DNA from 3 places in the Cupriavidus sp. 2TAF22 genome. Region 1 is predicted to be linked to each of the others. Evidence: riboswitches for the same ligand, from Rfam matches in the RefSeq annotation. Region 1 holds a riboswitch; each other region holds the start of a gene.
What was found. Region 1 has a riboswitch for glycine ahead of AB4Z48_RS34450 (D-amino acid dehydrogenase). Riboswitches for the same ligand answer to the same signal wherever they lie in the genome.
Positions count from the first base shown of each region.

Region 2: it holds a riboswitch for glycine, as region 1 does, so the genes downstream of both, gcvT (glycine cleavage system aminomethyltransferase GcvT) here and AB4Z48_RS34450 (D-amino acid dehydrogenase) in region 1, are expected to answer to the same signal.
Region 3: it holds a riboswitch for glycine, as region 1 does, so the genes downstream of both, AB4Z48_RS25370 (D-amino acid dehydrogenase) here and AB4Z48_RS34450 (D-amino acid dehydrogenase) in region 1, are expected to answer to the same signal.

Region 1 covers NZ_JBFRFX010000047.1:6,995-13,532, forward strand. Annotated here, with positions in the region: gene AB4Z48_RS34440 (branched-chain amino acid ABC transporter substrate-binding protein) at 1-651, shown strand, start outside; gene AB4Z48_RS34445 (MFS transporter) at 918-2,288, shown strand; glycine riboswitch at 2,376-2,475, shown strand; gene AB4Z48_RS34450 (D-amino acid dehydrogenase) at 2,625-3,878, shown strand; gene AB4Z48_RS34455 (hypothetical protein) at 4,004-5,128, opposite strand; gene AB4Z48_RS34460 (hypothetical protein) at 5,419-5,811, opposite strand; gene AB4Z48_RS34465 (acyl-CoA synthetase) at 6,019-6,538, opposite strand, start outside.
Region 2 covers NZ_JBFRFX010000003.1:229,538-236,075, forward strand. Annotated here, with positions in the region: gene gcvP (aminomethyl-transferring glycine dehydrogenase) at 1-2,615, opposite strand, end outside; gene gcvH (glycine cleavage system protein GcvH) at 2,730-3,110, opposite strand; gene gcvT (glycine cleavage system aminomethyltransferase GcvT) at 3,200-4,327, opposite strand; glycine riboswitch at 4,429-4,561, opposite strand; glycine riboswitch at 4,583-4,670, opposite strand; gene AB4Z48_RS05700 (UvrD-helicase domain-containing protein) at 4,880-6,538, shown strand, end outside.
Region 3 covers NZ_JBFRFX010000023.1:64,328-70,865, reverse strand. Annotated here, with positions in the region: gene AB4Z48_RS25380 (hypothetical protein) at 1-2,157, shown strand, start outside; gene AB4Z48_RS25375 (GTPase domain-containing protein) at 2,154-3,875, shown strand; glycine riboswitch at 4,159-4,285, shown strand; gene AB4Z48_RS25370 (D-amino acid dehydrogenase) at 4,334-5,650, shown strand; gene AB4Z48_RS25365 (acyl-CoA synthetase) at 5,692-6,538, opposite strand, start outside.

The sequences.
Region 1 (6,538 bases):
CTGCGCGCCAGGCGTTTCGCGGTCATCGACGACCGGACCGCCTACGGCCAGGGTGTGGCGGACGAGTTCGTCAAGGCAGCCAGGGCGCAAGGCATCGAGATCGTCGCCCGCGAATACACCTCGGACAAGGCCGTAGACTTCGTCCCGATTCTGACCCGAATACGCGGCATGAAGGTGGACGGCATCTTCTATGGTGGCTACTACTCGCAGGCCGGACCCCTGCGCAGCCAGATGAAGCGGCTCGCCATGGCCGACGCCTATCTGCTCGGTGGCGATGCGATGTGCAATATCGAACTGGCCAGGCTGGGGGGCGATGCCGTGGACGAGCATGTGTACTGCCCGCAGGGCGGTCCCGTGCTCGAGAACACCGGCCCGGGGCGCCAGTTCAAGAGCGACTACAGGAAGCGCTACAACACCGATCCGCTCACTTACAGCGCGTCTATCTATGACGGCCTCAGGTTGGTAGCCCAGGCGATGAAGACAGCCAACTCGGTCGAGTCGGCGCAGTACCGGGCAGCGCTGGCGGGTATCGATATGGAGGGCGTGGCCGGCCGATACCGCTTCGACCCCAACCGCGACCTGCGGGATTCGCCGATCACCATCTACACCTACCGCAACAGCGCCCTGGTGCCATTGCCGCAGGACAGGTAGCGCCAGTTCGCTGGCATGCCTCGTCGGCGGGCGCGACATAGCCGTGGCATCGGGATTTCGTTTTCTTGTCGATGGATCGGCGATCCGCTGTATCGCTGCGCCTTCTTACCCTGCATAAGGAGTTCAACACCCCTTATTACCCACAGAGCAGATCCACAAGACACACAACAAGACACACCACAAGACTGGTCGCCGGTTGCATGCGGCAAAAGCCCATGCCTGGATAGACGTAGCGCGACCAGGACAAAATAATCCGGAGACAGAGTATGAGTAACACGAAATCCTTGCGCGGCGCGGAGGTGCTACCAGGTGGCAATCGCCCGGGATACCCGGCGAGCCAGGCCCGCAGCAGCGCCGTGGATGCCGACACCAGGCAGGTACTGCGCCGCGCTACCGCGGCAGGCTTTATCGGCACCTTTATCGAGTGGTTCGACTACGCCGCCTACGGCTTTCTTGCAACCGTCATTGCGGTAGTGTTCTTTCCCAAGAGCGACCCGACCACCAGCCTGATGGCTACCTATGCCGTATTCGCGCTGTCCTTCGTCGTGCGTCCGATCGGAGGGGTGATCTGGGGGCATTTCGGCGACAAGTTCGGCCGGCGCAATACGCTGTCGCTGTCGATCATGATCATGTCCTGCTCGACCTTCCTGATCGCCTTCCTGCCGACTTACGGGCAGGTGGGCTTGTGGGCGCCGGTACTGCTGCTTGTCATCCGGCTGGTCCAGGGCTTCTCGGCTTCAGGCGAATACGCCGGCGCCTCGGCCTTTCTTGCCGAATATGCACCGAACCGCAAGCGCGGGCTCTACACCAGTGTCATCCCTGCCGCGGAAGCCGCCGGCCTGCTGTTCGCGTCGCTGTTCGTCGCCGGGCTGCATACGGTGCTGACCTCCGGACAGTTGCTCGAATGGGGCTGGCGCGTGCCGTTCCTGCTGGCCGCCCCTTTTGGGCTGGTTGGCCGTTACATCCGGCTTCAACTAGAAGATACGCCGAAGTTCGTCGCGATGGAGCACGCCAATCACGCACCGCAGGCGCCGCTGCGCGAGTTGCTCACCTCGCATCGCCGTACCATGCTGGTCGGCTTCGGCGTGACCTGCCTGAACGCCGTCGGCTTTTACTTGTTGCTCAGCTATATGCCTGTGTACCTGTCAAAGGAACTCGGCATGAGCGACTCGGTGTCCTTCCTGGTCTCTACCGTATCGCTGGCCAGCTATGTCGTGATGATTTTCGTGATGGGCCTGCTTTCCGACCGGTTCGGGCGGAAGACGATGCTGGTTTCCGCCTGCATCCTGTTCGCGCTCTTCACGGTGCCGCTGTTCCATTCGCTGTCGAGCGCCAGCATCGTCGGCATCTTGCTGATTCAGGTGGCACTGGGCGCCTTCCTCACCATCAACGACGGCACGCTGCCGTGCTTCCTGTCGGAGAGTTTTCCGACCCGCGTGCGATATAGCGGCTTTGCACTGTGCTTTAACAGCGCGAACGCCTTGTTCGGCGGCACCGCCCCCCTGGTCGCGACCTGGCTGATCAGCGCCACGGGCAATAAGCTTGCACCAGCCTGGTACCTGGTCGGGGCTGCGGTGGTGTCGCTGATTGCCATCCTGGCCAGCCGTACGCCTTCGGGCGGTGCGTTACCGGACTAAGCAAGCAAGGGGCGCAGCTTGACGCATCGGCTGTGATCCCGGGCAGCCCGGCCGCAAATCGGCCGCTAAGCGGCCACTAAGCGGCTGCAAGACGACGCAGGAGAGACCGGGGATGGTACGTGCCATCCCCGGCGCCGACGGAGCAACCACCCCGGAAACTCTCAGGCAAAAGGACTGTGGCGTCGATTCAAGAATCTGGAGAGTGGCATTGCAAGGAATGCCCACCGAAGGGGACGGCACCGGTCACCGGCCGCTGCCAAAGCTCTCAGGTACCGGGACAGATGGGGTAGGAAGCCGAGGATTCGGCCATCGCTTTGCCTGACAGAGGACCCTGCCATGTCTCAAATCATAGTCATAGGCGCCGGCATTACCGGCGTCACCACCGCCTACACGCTATCGAAACTCGGATACGAGGTGACTGTCGTCGACCGCCATCTTTATCCCGCCATGGAGACGTCGTTCGCCAATGGCGGCCAGCTCTCCGCGTGTAACGCGGAAGTCTGGAACAGCGCGGGAACGATACTAAAAGGGCTGAAATGGATGCTGAAACGCAACGCGCCGCTGCTGGTGAACCCGAAGCCGTCGTGGCACAAATACTCGTGGATGGGGGAGTTTGTGTCGAACATCGCGCGTTATCGGGAGAACACCATCGAAACGACGAAGTTGGCGATTGCCGCCCGCCAGCATCTCTTTGCCATGGCCGAGCAGGAGAATATCCAGTTCGATCTGGAGCGCCGCGGCATCCTGCACTTCTATCATGACAAAGCGGCTTTCGAGGCCGCGGGCAGGACGAACGCGCTACTCGTGGCAGGCGGACTGGAGCGCTTTGCGGTGTCGCCGCAGGAGATCCGGGCGATCGAGCCGACGTTGCAAGGCCAATACTTTGGCGGGTACTTCACGCCATCCGATTCAACCGGGGATATCCATAAGTTCACGCGCGGCCTGGCGCTCGCTTGCGAGCGCCGCGGCGTGCGCTTCCTGCAGGGCTGGGACGTGCGAAGCATCGACCTATCCGCCAGCGGCGTGCGTATCGGCCTGCAGGCGGTGGACGGTGTGGCGTCGCCATCGGTCCACGCCGGTGCCGCGTACGAGATCGCCGGCGATGCGCTGGTGGTTTGTGCCGGTGTGGGCAGCCGGCATATTGCCGGCATGCTGGGCGACAGGATCAATGTCTATCCGGTCAAGGGATACTCCATTACCGTGCACCTGGACGATGCCGACAGCGTGGCGAACGGGCCGTGGGTCAGCCTGCTCGACGAAAGCGCAAAGATCGTGACGAGCAGACTTGGCAAGGACAGGTTCCGCGTGGCAGGTACCGCCGAATTCAATGGACAAAACCGAGACATCCGAGCCGACCGCATCGAGCCGCTCGTGTCATGGACGCGTCGCAACTTCCGAATCAATACCTCCCGCGTAGTCCCCTGGGCGGGGCTTCGCCCGATGATGCCGGACATGATGCCGCGCGTGTCAAAAGGCAGGGCGCCACGGGTGTTCTACAACACCGGCCATGGCCATCTTGGATGGACGTTGTCTGCTGCAACAGCGGCAACGATCGGCACGACCATCGCCGAGAGCTATCCCGTTGGGTAGGAGGCAGTCGGACAGCAAGGCAAGTCAGGTATCTCGCTCCGGGCAGGAGCGAGCTTCGCATGTCGGCGCCGGGGGCTCCTTTACTGCGCCTACGTCGACTGGCGGCCCCGTGCTGGGGAGCCGCGCTACTGGGCTGGGATGGTGATCAACGGCTGCGACTCCTTACTGCCGGTATCCGCCAGCGTGAAGAACAACATGATGGCCGCAAGGGCGCGTTTCGTTGTCAGGTCGCCTTGCTCAACCCAGAACCAGTAGCCACGGTACCGTACCGCAGCATATGGCTCGGCGGGCCTTTCCTTGCCACTGTGAATCCTTAGGGCGCCTTGTTGCCTCTCAGTTGTGCCCGGCGCAACCGCAGGCAGCGCACTGTGGTCTCTGATGTGTTCCTCCGGAACGTCCAGGTAGCTGGAAAAGGCGCTCATGATTTGCAGCATCGAGCGGCTGTTCACCGCAAGTTCGTCGTCCGCGCCGCGGGCTGGGGAATACCGGAGGATGAACTCCTGCCTGGTCAGTGGCATTCTGAGCAGGCGGCGGATCTCGGTCATTTTTTCCTCGATGTCGGGAGTCACGCCGTCACGCCGGAAAAGCACGACGGCGGTTGAACCTTTGCTCTTGCTATCCTCAACACGCATCCCGAACGCGCCGGCGCCCTGCACGTCGCGCAGCAATGCGATGGCTCGCAGAAACGCGGGATCCGCCTCGCGCATCGCCCCTGCAACCGTCGAACGATTGCGCACGCCATTGAGCGACTCCACGGTCATGCTCAGCAGGAAATCTGCGGCATAGCCGCTCTGAAGCATGAAGAAGATGTTTCTGGGCTCGATCGGCACCATCAGCCCCTGCACAAACCGTTGCCCGGTCGCTGGCGTGTAGGTAATGGTAGGCCGGTCCGTATATACCCCTTGTACCCCGGCGGAAACGAAATTGCCCTGTACGGTGTTGGCCGAGGAGACAGTGCTGTTCATAGACACACCAGTCTGCAACGAGTAACCACTGACAACCGACGCCACGTCTACAAAGACCGGCAGGTCCATGTAGCGAAGCTTGACGATGTTCAGCAGCGTTTGCTGCTTCCAGGAGTCCGCGATCGCCGCGCTGTAGTCGAAGCGGTCCGCAACGATGGTCGTGGGGCCGATAGACCCACAGCCAGCGAGCAGCGCGAACACCCCGAGCCACAGGCGGGGCCTGCGATTCGCCAGCCTTGCAAGGCGCAGCGTGCCAAGCATACTTCCGTGGTTTGAGGGTTCCATGGTCTTTGGTTCTTTTTGGTGGACCTCTTGTCTGATCGCCTGACCCGCGCATGCGAGGCCATCCCGGGTGATGCGATGCGATGTGATGCAATTAGCACTAATCGTGTGACCAAACTCCTGACGACCTGCCTCTAGAACACTATACGAATGCGACCGGGGACAAGTTGGTGCAAGTTGATGGCCAGCACCGGATTCGCACGCGGCATCGTTAGCACCGGCCATCTCTGGCGGCAATGCTCTGCTTCTCCCATGTGGTTCTCTCTTCTCTCTGAAGGGAAGGTGCCGTGCGATCAGCGGATGGGAATCACGGGGGCGGTAATAGTCCGTTCCTCGGTCATGAGAACTGCGGCGTGCATGCGGTGCAATTCAAACGGGATGCCTTGCGCTCTGAGTGCGTGGGCCATCGAGACTAAAGGTGTTACGCCAATACCACCGGCCACGACACTGACGCGGGACGACGCCATGGCGTGAAGTGGAAAGCTGTTGAATGGCCCCGTCATCTCGATGGTGCTTCCCACCGCGAGTTCATCATGCAGGCATCGGGCGCCGCCTTTGCCATGCACTTCGAGCTGTACGGCGATGCGATATGTGTCGGACGGCCCCTGCGCGCCGCTATCTACATGGCGCGCAGCCAGATCGGCGAACCCCTGAGGTGACGAAGTAAAGAAGTGCGGGCCCGGCATACCAGCCGGGCCCTTTTCTTATGGAGACTTCGAAGACGTCTCGATCCTGCCAGTCTGAAGCATGTCCGCCAGCAATCTGGCCGATTGCCTCCTGGTACCCCAATTTACCGTCGTATTGGCATGCGCTCCGTTCGATTCCGGGCTCCTGGCAGCAGCGGGTCTGTGGCAAAGGCGCCGTGCTGCGCCGGGAGGCGGGGCGGAAAACACTCAAACCCCATCCCCAAACTCCTTCCTCAACTCACTCTTGAGCACCTTCCCCGCCGCCGACAACGGCAGGCTGCTGCGGAACGCGAAGCTCTTGGGGCATTTGTACGCGCCCAGCCAGGTGCGGCAGTGCGCGCGCAGCTCATCCGCGGTGGATTGCGCGCCCTCGCGCAGCAGCACCACGGCGTGCACGGCCTCGCCCCATTTCTCGTCGGGGATGCCGATGACGGCGCTGGTGGCCACGGCCGGGTGGCGGCCCAGCGTTTCCTCTACCTCGGCGGGGTACACGTTCTCGCCGCCGGAGATGATCATGTCCTTGATGCGGTCCACCACGTAGAGGTAGCCCTCGTCGTCCATGTAGCCGCTGTCGCCGGTGTGCAGCCAGCCGTTGCGCAGGGCCTGCGCGGTTTCTTCGGGGCGGTTCCAGTAGCCCATCATCACCGCGGGGCCGCGCGCCAGGATCTCGCCCATGCTGCCGGTGGGCACCTCGCGCCCGTCGGGGCCGGCGATGCGCAGCTCGGCC
Region 2 (6,538 bases), on a different contig from region 1:
TCGGTCGGCTCGATCATCAGCGTGCCCGGCACCGGGAAGCTCATGGTCGGCGCGTGGAAGCCGTAGTCCATCAGGCGCTTGGCCACGTCCTCGTTGGAGATGCCGGTGGTCTTCTGCAGCGGGCGCAGGTCCAGGATGCACTCGTGCGCGACCAGGCCGTGCTGGCCCGTGTACAGCACCGGGAAATGCGGCGACAGGCGGCGCGCCACGTAGTTGGCGGCGAGGATGGCGTTCTCGGTGGCGGCGGTGAGGCCGGCCGAGCCCATCATGGCGACGTACATCCACGAGATCGGCAGGATGCTGGCCGAGCCGAACGGCGCGGCGGACACGCCGCCGATGCCGTTGTCGTCGCGGCGGTAGCCCACGCTGTCCTGGTTGGGCAGGAAGTCCGCCAGGTGCGCGCCGACCGCCACCGGGCCCACGCCGGGTCCGCCGCCGCCGTGCGGGATGCAGAAGGTCTTGTGCAGGTTCAGGTGCGAGACGTCGCCGCCGAACTGGCCGGGCGCGGCGGTGCCGACCATGGCGTTCATGTTGGCGCCGTCCACGTAGACCTGGCCGCCGTGCTTGTGCACGATGTCGCAGATCTGCTGCACGCCCTGCTCGAACACGCCGTGCGTGGACGGGTAGGTGATCATGATGGCGGCGAGGTTGCGGCTGTGCTGCTCGGCCTTCTTCGCCAGGTCGGCGAGGTCGACGTTGCCGTCTTCGTCGCAGGCCACCACCACCACCTTCATGCCGGCCATCTGCGCCGAGGCCGGGTTGGTGCCGTGCGCGGAGGAGGGGATCAGGCAGATGTCGCGATGGCTTTCGCCGCGGCTGGCGTGATACGCGTGGATGATCAGCAGGCCCGCGTACTCGCCCTGCGAGCCGGCGTTGGGCTGCAGGCTCACCGCGGCGTAGCCGGTGGCCGCGCACAGCATGGCTTCGAGCTGGTCGATCATCTCGCGGTAGCCCACGGTCTGGTCCAGCGGCGCGAACGGATGGATCTTGCTGAACTCGGGCCACGTCACCGGGATCATCTCGCTGGTGGCGTTGAGCTTCATCGTGCACGAACCGAGCGGGATCATGGTGCGGTCCAGCGCCAGGTCCTTGTCGGCCAGCATGCGCAGGTAGCGCAGCATCTCGTGCTCGGCGTGGTGCGTATTGAAGACCGGGTGGGTCAGGTAGGCGCTCTGGCGCGCAAGCGCCGCGGGGAAGGCGTCCTGCGCGGCGGCTTCCAGTGCGTCGAACCCGGGCACCGGCTTGCCGTGCGCGAAGATTTCCCACAGCGCGATCACGTCTTCGCGCGAGGTGGTCTCGTCCAGCGAGATGCCGATGCGGTTGGCGCCGGCGTGGCGCAGGTTGATGCCGCGCGCGGTGGCGGCCGCGTGGATGGCCTCGGTGTTGAAGCCGGTCACCAGCGTGAGCGTGTCGAAGAAGGTCGCGTTGGTGCGGGTGTAGCCGAGCACCTCCAGGCCTGCGGCCAGCGTGGCGGCGAGGCGGTGCACGCGCTGGGCGATGCGCTTGAGGCCCTGCGGGCCGTGGTACACGGCGTACATCGAGGCCATCACCGCCAGCAGCACCTGCGCCGTGCAGATATTGGAAGTGGCCTTCTCGCGCCGGATATGCTGCTCGCGCGTCTGCAGGGCCAGGCGATAAGCCTTGTTGCCCTGCGCGTCGATGGTCACGCCGACCAGGCGGCCGGGCATGGAGCGCTTGAACGCGTCCTTGACCGCCATGTAGCCGGCGTGCGGGCCGCCAAAGCCCAGCGGCACGCCGAAACGCTGCGAGTTGCCCACCGCCACGTCGGCGCCCCATTCGCCGGGCGCGGCGATCAGGGTCAGCGCCAGCAGGTCGGCGGCGGCCACCACCAGGCCGCCGGCGGCGTGCACGGCGTCGGCGATGGCGCGGTAGTCGGCCACGTCACCGTTGACGCCCGGGTACTGCAGCAGCACGCCAAAGGCATGGGCGCCGGCAGCGTCGGCCGCGGGGCCGACCTTGACTTCGATGCCCAGCGGCAGCGCGCGCGTGCGTACCACTTCCAGCGTCTGCGGCAGCACGTCGTCGGCCACGTAGAAGGTGTTGGAAGCGTGCTTGTTGACCCGCTGCAGCAGCGTCATGGCCTCGGCCGCGGCGGTGCCTTCGTCGAGCATCGAGGCGTTGGCGATATCCAGGCCGGTCAGGTCGGTGACCATCTGCTGGAAGTTCAGCATGGCTTCCAGGCGGCCTTGCGAGATTTCAGGCTGGTACGGCGTGTAGGCGGTGTACCAGGCCGGGTTCTCGAAGATATTGCGCAGGATGACGCCGGGCGTCAGCGTGTTGTAGTAGCCCTGGCCGATAAAGCTCTTGAGCACCAGGTTCTTGCTGGCCAGGCCGCGCAGCCTGGCCAGGGCGCCTTCCTCGGTGAGCGGCTCGGTGAACTCGCCCAGCGGCATGCCGTCGCGGCGGCGGATGGCGGCGGGAATGACGGCGTCGATCAGCGCGGCACGGCTGTCGTAGCCGAGTACCTTGAGCATGTGTTGCTGCTCGGCGGCATCGGGGCCGATATGACGGGAAGCAAAGGCGTCGCGCGCCTCCAGTTCGGCCAGCGTGGGCCGGGCACCTTTGGCTGCGTTCATGGGCAGGGGGGCGTTCATGGCAAGAACCTCGTTGGGCGCAGGGCGGCGGGTGGTCAGCCGCGCCGCCGTGCATCAGTCTTCAGTCGCCGCTCCCGTGGCAGGCAAGCCTCGCGGGAGCGGCAGGGTGTCGCGTCAGGCGCCGACGTTGGCCTTGTAGGCGTCCACCGACATCAGGCCGTTGACGTCGTCGCTGTTGGCCGGCTTGAGCTTGAACAGCCACGCATCGAAGGCGTCGGCATTGACGCTTTCCGGCGCGGCGACGGCGGCTTCGTTGACGGCGATCACTTCGCCGGCCACCGGCGCGTAGATGTCGGAAGCGGCCTTGACCGATTCCACCACCGCCAGCGCGTCGCCTGCGCCGACCGACTTGCCCACTTCCGGCAGCTCCAGGAACACGATGTCGCCCAGCGCGTCCTGCGCGTGGTCGGTGATGCCGATGGTCAGCGTGCCGTCGGCTTCGACGCGCACCCATTCATGGGACTCGGTGTATTTCAGGTCGGCGGGGAAATTCATGGGATTCTCCAGATTCAATTTGTTTTTTCAGCGCCCGCCGGGCGGAGGCAATCCGTCGCCGGCGGGCGCGCTGTGACCGGTGCGAGCGTTCAGCTCACGAGTGCCTTGCCATTGCGCACAAACGGCAGTTTAACCACAGTCGCGGCGAGTTTGCGGTCGCGGATCTCGACCTGCACCTCGGCGCCGAGGGCAACGTCGCGCGGCAGGCGGGCAAATGCGATGGACAGGGACAGCGAAGGGCTGAAGGTGCCGCTGGTGATCTCGCCGTCGCCGGCAGTGGTGATCACCTTCTGGTGCGCCCGCAGCACGCCGCCTTTTTCACGCAGGATCAGGCCGACAAACTGCTGGGTCTGGCCGCCGGCGACGAGCGCCGCCTTGCCGGTGAAGTCGCGCTCGCTCTGCAGGTCCACGGTCCAGGCCAGGCCGGCGTTGAGCGGCGAGGTGTGGATATCCATGTCCTGGCCGTACAGGTTCATGCCGGCTTCCAGGCGCAGCGTGTCGCGCGCGCCGAGGCCGGCCGGGCGCACGCCGGCAGCGACCAGCTTCTCCCACAGGCCGGCCACGTTCGCGGCCGGCACCACCAGTTCGAAACCATCCTCGCCGGTGTAGCCGGTGCGCGCCACCATGACTTCGCCCAGGGCGGGATCCTGCACCACGATGGCGTTGAAGGGCTTGAGGGCTTCGCTGGGCTGGGTGGAGGGGAAGGCGCTCCACACCTTGGCGCGGGCGTTCGGGCCCTGCACGGCGACGATGGCCAGCGGCGCGGCGCCCGCGGGGGCGTTGTCGCCGCGGCGCGGGGTGATGGTGACGCCGCTGCCGGTGGCGGCGTTGCGCGCGGTGATCCATTCGATATCGCCGGTCGCGGTGCTGGCATTGACTACCAGGCGGAAGCGGTCCTCGGCGAAGAAGTAGACGATCAGGTCGTCGATGACGCCGCCGCTCTCGTCGAGCATGCAGGAATAAAGTGCCTTGCCCGGCGTCTGCAGCTTGTCCACATTGTTGGCCAGCAGGCCGCGCAGGAAGGCGCGCACATTGGCGCCGGCCAGGTCGACCACGCACATGTGGGAGACGTCGAACATGCCGGCGTCGGTGCGCACGGCATTGTGTTCTTCGATCTGGGAGCCGTAGTTGACCGGCATGTCCCAGCCGCCGAAGTCGACCATGCGGGCGCCGAGTGCGCGGTGGATGGCATTGAGGGGCGTGGCCTGGAGCGTCATGTAGTCCTCGGGGGAAGGCGGAAATCTCGGTTCGAAAACGAAAAAAGGGTCATCCGCCGCCAGACCCGGCGCGCCATGGCGCTGCCAGATCCGCCGCGGCGGATGACCCCTCTGTCCTCGATACCTGAGAGATTACAAGGCGGTCCGGTGGACCTGTGCCCTGCGCGCCCCTTCGGTGGGCACGCTCGCCGTCGCTTGCGCGCGTGGCGGGTGCCGCTCTCCAGAGTACGGCGTGCATCGTGTGCATATTGCAAGCCGATCCGACCAGTCCATGGTGCCTGAGAGTTTTCGGGTGATACCCCTTCGGCGGCGCAAGATCTGCGCGCTCTCCCGGCCGGATGGCGCGACTCTACAGGCAGCCCCGGTGGCTTGTCAACGCGTGGCGCGCGGCACGGCACCGGCACCCCGGGGCCGGCAACCCGGCGTGTTAACATCTGCGGCTGCTGTCGCTTGCGGGGACATCACCCCGGTGCCGCAGTCTTCACAGGCAGCCCTGGCCGCGTCGTCTTCGCCAGCCATTTCGCCATCCGCTTCCGCCACCACGCCAAACGCATGACCCACGGACTCAATCCCGCCCAATCCGAAGCCGTCCGCTATCTCGACGGCCCCTGCCTGGTGCTGGCCGGCGCCGGTTCGGGCAAGACGCGGGTGATCACGCAGAAGATCGCGCACCTGATCGAGGACAAGGGGTTCGAGCCCAAGCATATCGCCGCGGTGACCTTCACCAACAAGGCCGCCAAGGAGATGCAGGAGCGTATCGCCAAGCTGATGGAAGGCAAGACCACGCGCGAGGGCCGCCGCATTCCGCTCAAGCAGATGACGGTCAGCACCTTCCACTCGCTCGGCGTGCAGATCCTGCGCGCCGAGGCCGAGCACGTGGGGCTGAAGCCGCGCTTTTCCATCATGGACTCGGACGACTGCTTCGGCCTGGTGCAGGAGCAGCTCGCCACCACCGACAAGAAGCTGATCCGCAGCGTGCAGAGCACCATCTCGCTGTGGAAGAACGGCATGGTCGATCCAGAGACCGCCATCGCCACCGCCGAGAGCGCCGACGACCACCAGGCCGCGCTGGTCTACCGCAACTACGTGGCCACGCTCAACGCCTACCAGGCGGTGGATTTCGACGACCTGATCCGCCTGCCGGCCGAGCTGTTCGCGCGCGACGAAGCGGTGCGCATGAAGTGGCAGAACCGCCTGCGCTACTTCCTGGTCGATGAATACCAGGACACCAACGCCTGCCAGTACCAGCTGCTCAAGCTGCTGGCCGGCGGCTCGCACCTGCGCGCGCCGGCCTTCACCGCGGTGGGCGACGACGACCAGGCCATCTACGGCTGGCGCGGCGCCACGCTGGACAACCTGCGCCTGCTGCAGACCGACTTCCCCGATCTCAAGGTGGTCAAGCTGGAGCAGAACTACCGCTCCACCGTGCGCATCCTGGAGGCCGCCAACGCCGTCATCTCCAACAATCCGAAGCTGTTCGACAAGAAGCTGTGGAGCGAGCACGGCATGGGCGACCCCATCGCCATCAACCCGATGAACGACGAGGAGCACGAAGCCGAGTCGGTGGTGTTCCGGCTCTCGGCGCACAAGTTCGAGCGGCGCGCGCAGTTCCGTGACTACGCCATCCTCTACCGCGGCAACCACCAGGCGCGCCTGTTCGAGCAGATCCTGCGGCGCGAGCGCATTCCCTATGTGCTGTCGGGCGGCCAGAGCTTCTTCGACAAGGCCGAGATCAAGGACATCTGCGCCTACCTGCGCCTGATCGCCAATCCGGACGATGATCCCGCCTTCATCCGCGCCATCACCACGCCGCGCCGCGGCGTCGGCAACGCCACGCTGGAAGTGCTGGGCACCTTCGCCGGGCAGGCCAAGGTCTCGCTGTTCGAAGCGGCCATGATGGGCGGCATCGAAGGCAAGCTGCAGCCGCGCCAGCTCGAGCCGCTGCGCGTGTTCTGCGAAGCCATGGTGCGCCTGGCCGGCCGCGCCGCCAGCGATCCCGCCACCGAAGTGCTCGACGACATGATGGAAGGCATCCACTACGAGGCCTACCTGTACGACACGTTCGACGAGCGCCAGGCCCAGTCGCGCTGGACCAACACGCTCGAATTCCTCGACTGGCTCAAGCGCAAGGGCACCAAGCCCGAGGCCGCCGAGGGCGGCGAGGCCACCGGCTTCGACACCGCCGACGGCTTCGGCGACGAAGGCAAGAAC
Region 3 (6,538 bases), on a different contig from region 1:
CTGAGCCGGCTCGGCGACGTCTCCCGCAACCTTGCACATACGCTTGGCGACTTATCCTTGGCGGGGTCAATGCCGTCAAGTGAACTTCTTGAACGGTCCCGCATATGGGCCAGAACACTGCATTCACAGGTTGATGGCATTTCCCATGCGCTCGAGCGCGGGTATGAAAGTATTGCCGACGCCGGCTATCCCCCATCTGTCCTGTTCGTCGGGCCGGAGGGCTCCGGGAAGACAACCACCAGGGAAGCCCTCTTCGGCTCGCCCGCATTCTTTGCTCGAGAGGCACAAGCACTTGAGCTGGCGCCGGCACGGCGCGAGAACCCAACCGACCGTGCCATCGCAAACACCCCGGCGTGTCTCCTTGTCCAGGAAGCAAGCGTAGCGAAGAGCCCTCCCAATGATGCCGGCGTCATGGCGCAGCGGTGGGACAGATCAATGTGGCCCGACACGCTCGTCCTGGTACTAACGGATGACGATATGGCACCGGGGGCGTTCGACAGCCTTGCGCAAGCTGGTCCGCTGCGGGGCCGCCTGGCGGTACTGTTGAATGTGAAGCGGCACGATGAAGATCTTGACCTGTTGATTGGCGGGGATGGACATGCGTCGGGCAACCGGAACGTCGCTCAACTGGGCGCTCGCATCGCAGAGCGAATCTATCAACGCTTCTGCATCGATGCCATCGAGGTAACTCCGATACACGCACGGGCCGCGTGGCTGGCACGGCATGGCGCAGTGCTACCGCCTGGCGTATCCGCCGCGTCACTCGAACGGTCAAGTAATGTGATGGCCGCAGAGTCCGCCGTTCTGCGCCTGCTGACCTCAGGCGTCGCATCGGCTCGCCTCCAGGCCCCGGCCAGCCTTCTCCACATGTATGTTCAGTTGACCCGAGGGTGTATCGACGAGGCCTCTGATTCCGTCCGGCAACTTCGCGATGCCGCGATGACGGCCGTAAACTCCCTTGAACTGCAGAGGTCAACGGCGGCCCGGCTGCTTGCCCGGAGTCTTGACTTGCTTCAATCCCGCTTTGAAGCTGCGGCGGATTCAATAGCCAGTCTCATAGACGACGCGCTGTCGGAGCCCTCTCCAGCAGACGCTATTAGCCGTGGTTGGCGAGGCATGCTCGATGAGCACGGGCTTACCGACGCCGCCGGATGGCTTCCCCTGGCGCTACAGGCAAATGAGGCGACAACGAACGATATGGCCAGCTTTCCTCCTGCTTCAGACATCGGGGCACGGCAGTTCGATAACGATTCAATTGACGTATCTCAACTCGAGCTTGCCAGGCATCGTGTCAAGTCGCACCGTCACGCACGTCTTCTGTTCCGAAGCATCTCATCCACAGCAGCGGCCATCGTCGCGGGATGGCTAATCTCCGCGGTCGTGGATGACACGCTCTGGACGATTGCCGCCACGACGATTCTCTCCATGGCGGTAGGACTCGGCGTCGACAAAGGGGTATGCCGGGTCACCAGCCGGTGGATCGGCGAAGCGAATCTGGTGCTGGAGCAGCGGCGCGCCTCCCTTGAGAAAGATCTGCGGGATGTCCTGGGGCAACACCACCGGCGGATGCATCAATGGCTACACGCTTTATCGGGGAGTAGATACGATGGAGGCGCGCAAGGACAACTGGCCGCTTCTATCTCAGAGCACCTCGCATGCGTCCGCAGTTCCCTCGACGCGGAGACGAAGCGACTCGAGCGCATCGCATCGAAAATTGATGGCTGCCTGTTGAGTCACGCTTTCGAGCTCGTTGCCCAGGACTTGCACCGCGAACACATTGATATTGTCACCGTTGCGCGGCGACCCGGCGTTTTGGCGATTGCAAGTGTGGCATTTTCCCGCAGCCTCGACCACGCATTCAAGCTTCCCGGTGAGTCTGACGGCAGCAAGCTGAAGCAGCTATCCGAGTGGCTGGGCGGTGAAAGGCTTCTGCTGGTTGACCGGCTCGCCCCGCTCGAACGACAAGTGCGCCAGGCACTCGGGATAGACAACTGCGGCTCGGCGATTGCGTCAGTGGCGATAGCCCCGGGCCGGGAGGCGGCGACCGTCTTGCTTAGCGAAATGCAGTGGGAACAAGCAATCGGGGCTGGGTCGACTTCCATTCAGCTGGCGGAGCAATTGCTTGGCATCTCAATTCACACTGGAGTGCTGTTGTGACGCCTGGATTTCAAGACACTCGCGACGCCGTCCGCCACCTCATCCGCGACGCGGCCTCAATCATTTCGCATTGGCCAACTTCATCTTCGGAATCGTTGCGCGCGACCCTGCAATACTGGCAGGAAACGTTAAAGGCTGAGGCCCCATGGAGAATCGCGCTACTCGGCGAGGCGGGAGTTGGCAAAACCAGCCTCATCCGGGCGGTGTCAGGGAACGACGAAGCGCACCTCGGAACGGATGAGCCAACTGCGGCGGTAGGCGAGCATGACTGGCACGGGATGGTATTTGTGGATACGCCAGGCCTTTATCTTTCCCCCAGTGAACTCGTGGGCGGGGCAGCACTCAGTGCGGCCATGGAGGCCGACATGATATTGCTCGTCGTTACACCCGAACTTCCCTATCGGGCCCAGGCAGGCATATTGAGAAGGCTGCTAGACCAAGACAACCTCTGTCTCGGCAGACCATGCTGCCTGGTGGTCAACAAAATAGACCGGGACCGCAATGGAGGCGCCGGCATGCAACAGCGGATTGAGGCGGTATTGGGTAGACGCATCGGCATTCCCGTGCTCCACTGCTCGGTGGCAAAGTACTTCCATGCCAGGCAGGCCTCGGCCGGCTTCCGCGAGCGACTGCTGCGGCAAAGCAGATTGTCGGCGCTGGTGACCAGCCTTTCCGCCTGGGGAAACCAGACCGGTCAGGCGAGCCGGGCGATTGCAGCCATCAGCGCTGTGGAAGGCGTTATGCGGGATGTCATGCAATCCGGCGACGAGCCCTGCCTGCAAGCACGCATAGCCTGCGTCCAGAAGGAAATCGCCGAGCTTGAACAGGCAAGGGAACACCTGCATTCGCTCGCGCGCCTATGGCATCGGCAAGTCTATTCAACAGTACTGGGGCGTGCCGCGAAAGCAATGGAACGTCTGGACGGCACCGCCGAGGCTCCGGAGGTGCAGGCGTTCTTCACCTCCACGCTTGACCAGATGAAGGAGGACTTGAGCAAGCTTTGGTGCGAAATGGAGCGACAGCTGCACGAAATCCTTGGCGGCGCGGGGAAGCAACTCGAGAATCGCACAACGCAGGCGCTCCACATGCCGTGGTCCGGCGGCAGCTTCGCGCCAGGCACACCCGGCTCACTGGATGCCATCCGCATCCCAGCTAGCCCGGCATTGCGTCTGACGCGGCTTGTCAATAGCGCAACCGGGCCAATAGCAGGCGGACTGGAAGCCGCTTCGATAAGCACAAAGGCACTCGGCAATCTCCTCTACGAAATTGCCGGGTCCACCGGGATAAGGCTGGTCAGGACGGAGGCTCTCCGTCGAGCTGGCCTCATCACAAGAGCATCGGGAAGACTAGCGGCATTCAGCCCGTTGCTAGCAACCATCCTCGACCTCTATCTGCATTTTCGGGAAGAGAAAATCGAGGATGCCAAACGGCGCTACGTTACGGACCTGCGCCGCTCGCTTCGCGCTGCATTCAGACAGCACGCCGAAGCATCGGCGCTAGGCACCAGCAATGCCATCGAGAGGTTCGGAAACACGGCTCTGGACAACATCGCGGCAAATCTGACTGGTCAACTGAAGGATATGCTGGAACGCCAGGCCATCAGTATCGGGCTTGGCAAGCAGTCGGAAGAGGTAGCCGACCGCTGCAAAGCACTGAAGCAGCAATTGCATGATGCACTCAACGGTGCCACGCCGCGGATACCAGGCACTGCACCTTGAACCCTATTGCCATATTGGTCCGCCACCTGTAAAAGCCTGCGCTACTCGTGCCCTGCTCCCGAGCTCGCCGGCTCCAAAAATTGGCCGGCCAGACTGCTACAGAACCTTGCTACAGCGCGCGGCCCGGCGGCGGGGCGCCGCCGGGCCGCCATACTGCCCTTGCAGTCTCTCTGCAACGCGTGCTATGTTGCGGCTTCCAGGAGAACGAGACACCTCCGCCGTATCAGGTGGGTGTCTCTACCGAAGGCGTACCCCTGAAACGCTCAGGTGCAAAAGACTGGAAACCGAACAAACTGGAGAGCGCCGGACCGCACACCGACCAGGTAAGCGGCACGCGGCCGCCGAAGGGGCAAGCCGGTACCCGTGGTGGGTGCGGCGAATCTCTCAGGCAAAAGGACAGTGGGGGCAGGCAGGCCAGATGGCTTGCCTGCCCCTTTTTGCTATCCGGAGCCTGAGAAATGAAAGTCATCGTGATGGGAGCCGGCGTGATCGGCGTTGCGTCTGCGTGGTACCTGGCCCGTGCCGGGCACGAGGTCGTGGTGCTGGAGCGCAATGCGGGCGCGGCCCGGGAAACCAGTTTTGGCAACGGCGGGCAGATCTCGGTCAGCCATGCCGAGCCTTGGGCCAACCCGGCCGCGCCGCTGAAGATGCTGCGCTGGCTCGGGCGCGAGGATGCTCCGCTGCTGTTCCGCCTGCGCGCAGATCCGGCGCAGTGGTCGTGGGGACTCAAGTTCCTGCGCGAGTGCACGGCCAGTCGCTCCACCCACAACATGATCCAGCTGCTCAACCTGGGCACCTATAGCCGCGCCAGCCTGCAGGCGCTGCGCGCCGAGACCGGCATCGAGTACGACCACCTCACGCGCGGCATCCTGCATTTCTATACCAGCCAGAAGGAATTCGACGCGGCCGTCGAGCCGGCGCGCATCATGCGCGAGCTGGGCTGCGAGCGCCGCGTGATCGGGCCGGACGAAGTGGTGCGGCTGGAGCCGGCGCTGGCGAATATCGCGCCGCGTCTGGCGGGCGCCACCTATACCAGCGAGGATGAATCGGGCGATGTGCACCGCTTCACCACCGCGCTGGCCGCGCGCTGCGAAGCGCTGGGCGTGCGCTTTCGCTATGGCGTGCGGGTGCAGCGCCTGCATGCCGAGGGCGGCAGCATGCACGGGGTGGAGATTGCCGACGAGACTGGCGGCTACCAGATCGAGAGCGCGGACGCCTACGTGCTGGCGCTGGGCAGCTTCAGCCCGATGCTGGCGCGCCCGCTCGGGGTCAAGCTCGACATCTATCCGGCCAAGGGCTATTCGGTGACGCTGCCGGTGCTCGACAGCGAGCGCGCGCCCAGCGTGAGCCTGACCGACGACGAGTACAAGCTGGTGTTCTCGCGCTTTGGCGACCGCCTGCGCGTGGCCGGCACAGCCGAACTCAACGGCTATGCGATGGATCTGAACCCGGTGCGCTGCGAGGCCATCGTGCGGCGCACGCTGGAAGTGTTCCCGGGCATGAGCCGACCGGAGCTGGCGAAATTCTGGACCGGGCTGCGCCCTGCCACGCCGGGCAACGTACCTTATATCGGCGCCAGCGCCATCGGCGGGCTCTACCTGAACACCGGCCACGGCACGCTTGGCTGGACGCACGGCTGCGGCTCGGGCCGTGCGATCGCGGACATCGTCAGCGGCCGCGTGCCGGAGGTGGATTTCGCCTTTACGGGCGCGCTGCCCGCCGGTGGCACGACGCGGCCGGCGACGCTGGCGTCCGCGCAGCGGGCCGTCCACTAGCCCCCGGCCCCGGTGGCGCCGGCCGGCGCCACCGCGCGTGGCTAGACGTCGATGGCCGTGTCCGACTTGACCTTGCGGCGCAGCTCGAACTTCTGGATCTTGCCCGTCGAAGTCTTGGGCAAGGGCCCGAAATACACGGCCTTGGGCACCTTGAAGCCAGCCAGCAAGGTGCGGCAATGCGCGATCAGTTCCTCGGCCGTGGCGCTGGCGCCGTCTTTCAGCTCGACGAAGGCGCAGGGCGTTTCGCCCCACTTGGCATCCGGCTGCGCCACCACCGCCGCGGCCAGCACGGCCGCATGGCGGTAGAGCGCGTCTTCCACCTCGACGCTGGAGATGTTCTCGCCGCCGGAGATGATGATGTCCTTGCTGCGGTCCTTGATCTTGACGTAGCCGTCCGCCGTGCGCACGCCCAGGTCGCCGGTGTGGAACCATCCGCCGGCGAAGGCTTCGCGCGTGGCCTTCTCGTTCTTGAGATAGCCCTTCATGCAGATATTGCCGCGGAACATGATCTCGCCGATCTCCTCGCCGTCGGCGGCCACTGGCTGCATCGAATCCGGATCGAGCACCGCCACCCCGGCCTGCAAGTGGTAGCGCACGCCCTGGCGGGCCTTGCGGGTGGCGCGGTCTTCCTGCGACAGCGCGGCCCAGTCGTCCTGCTCCGCGCACACCGCGGCCGGGCCATAGGTCTCGGTCAGGCCGTAGACGTGGGTCAGCTCGAAACCCATTTCTTCCATCTGCGCCAGCACCGCCGCGGGCGGCGGCGCACCGGCCACCATGCCGCGCACCGGGCCGCGCAGGCCTTCGCGCCAGGCCGGCGGCGCGTTGACCAGCGCGGTGTGGACGATGGGCGCGGCACAGTAATGGGTCACGCCTTCGTCGCGCATCAGG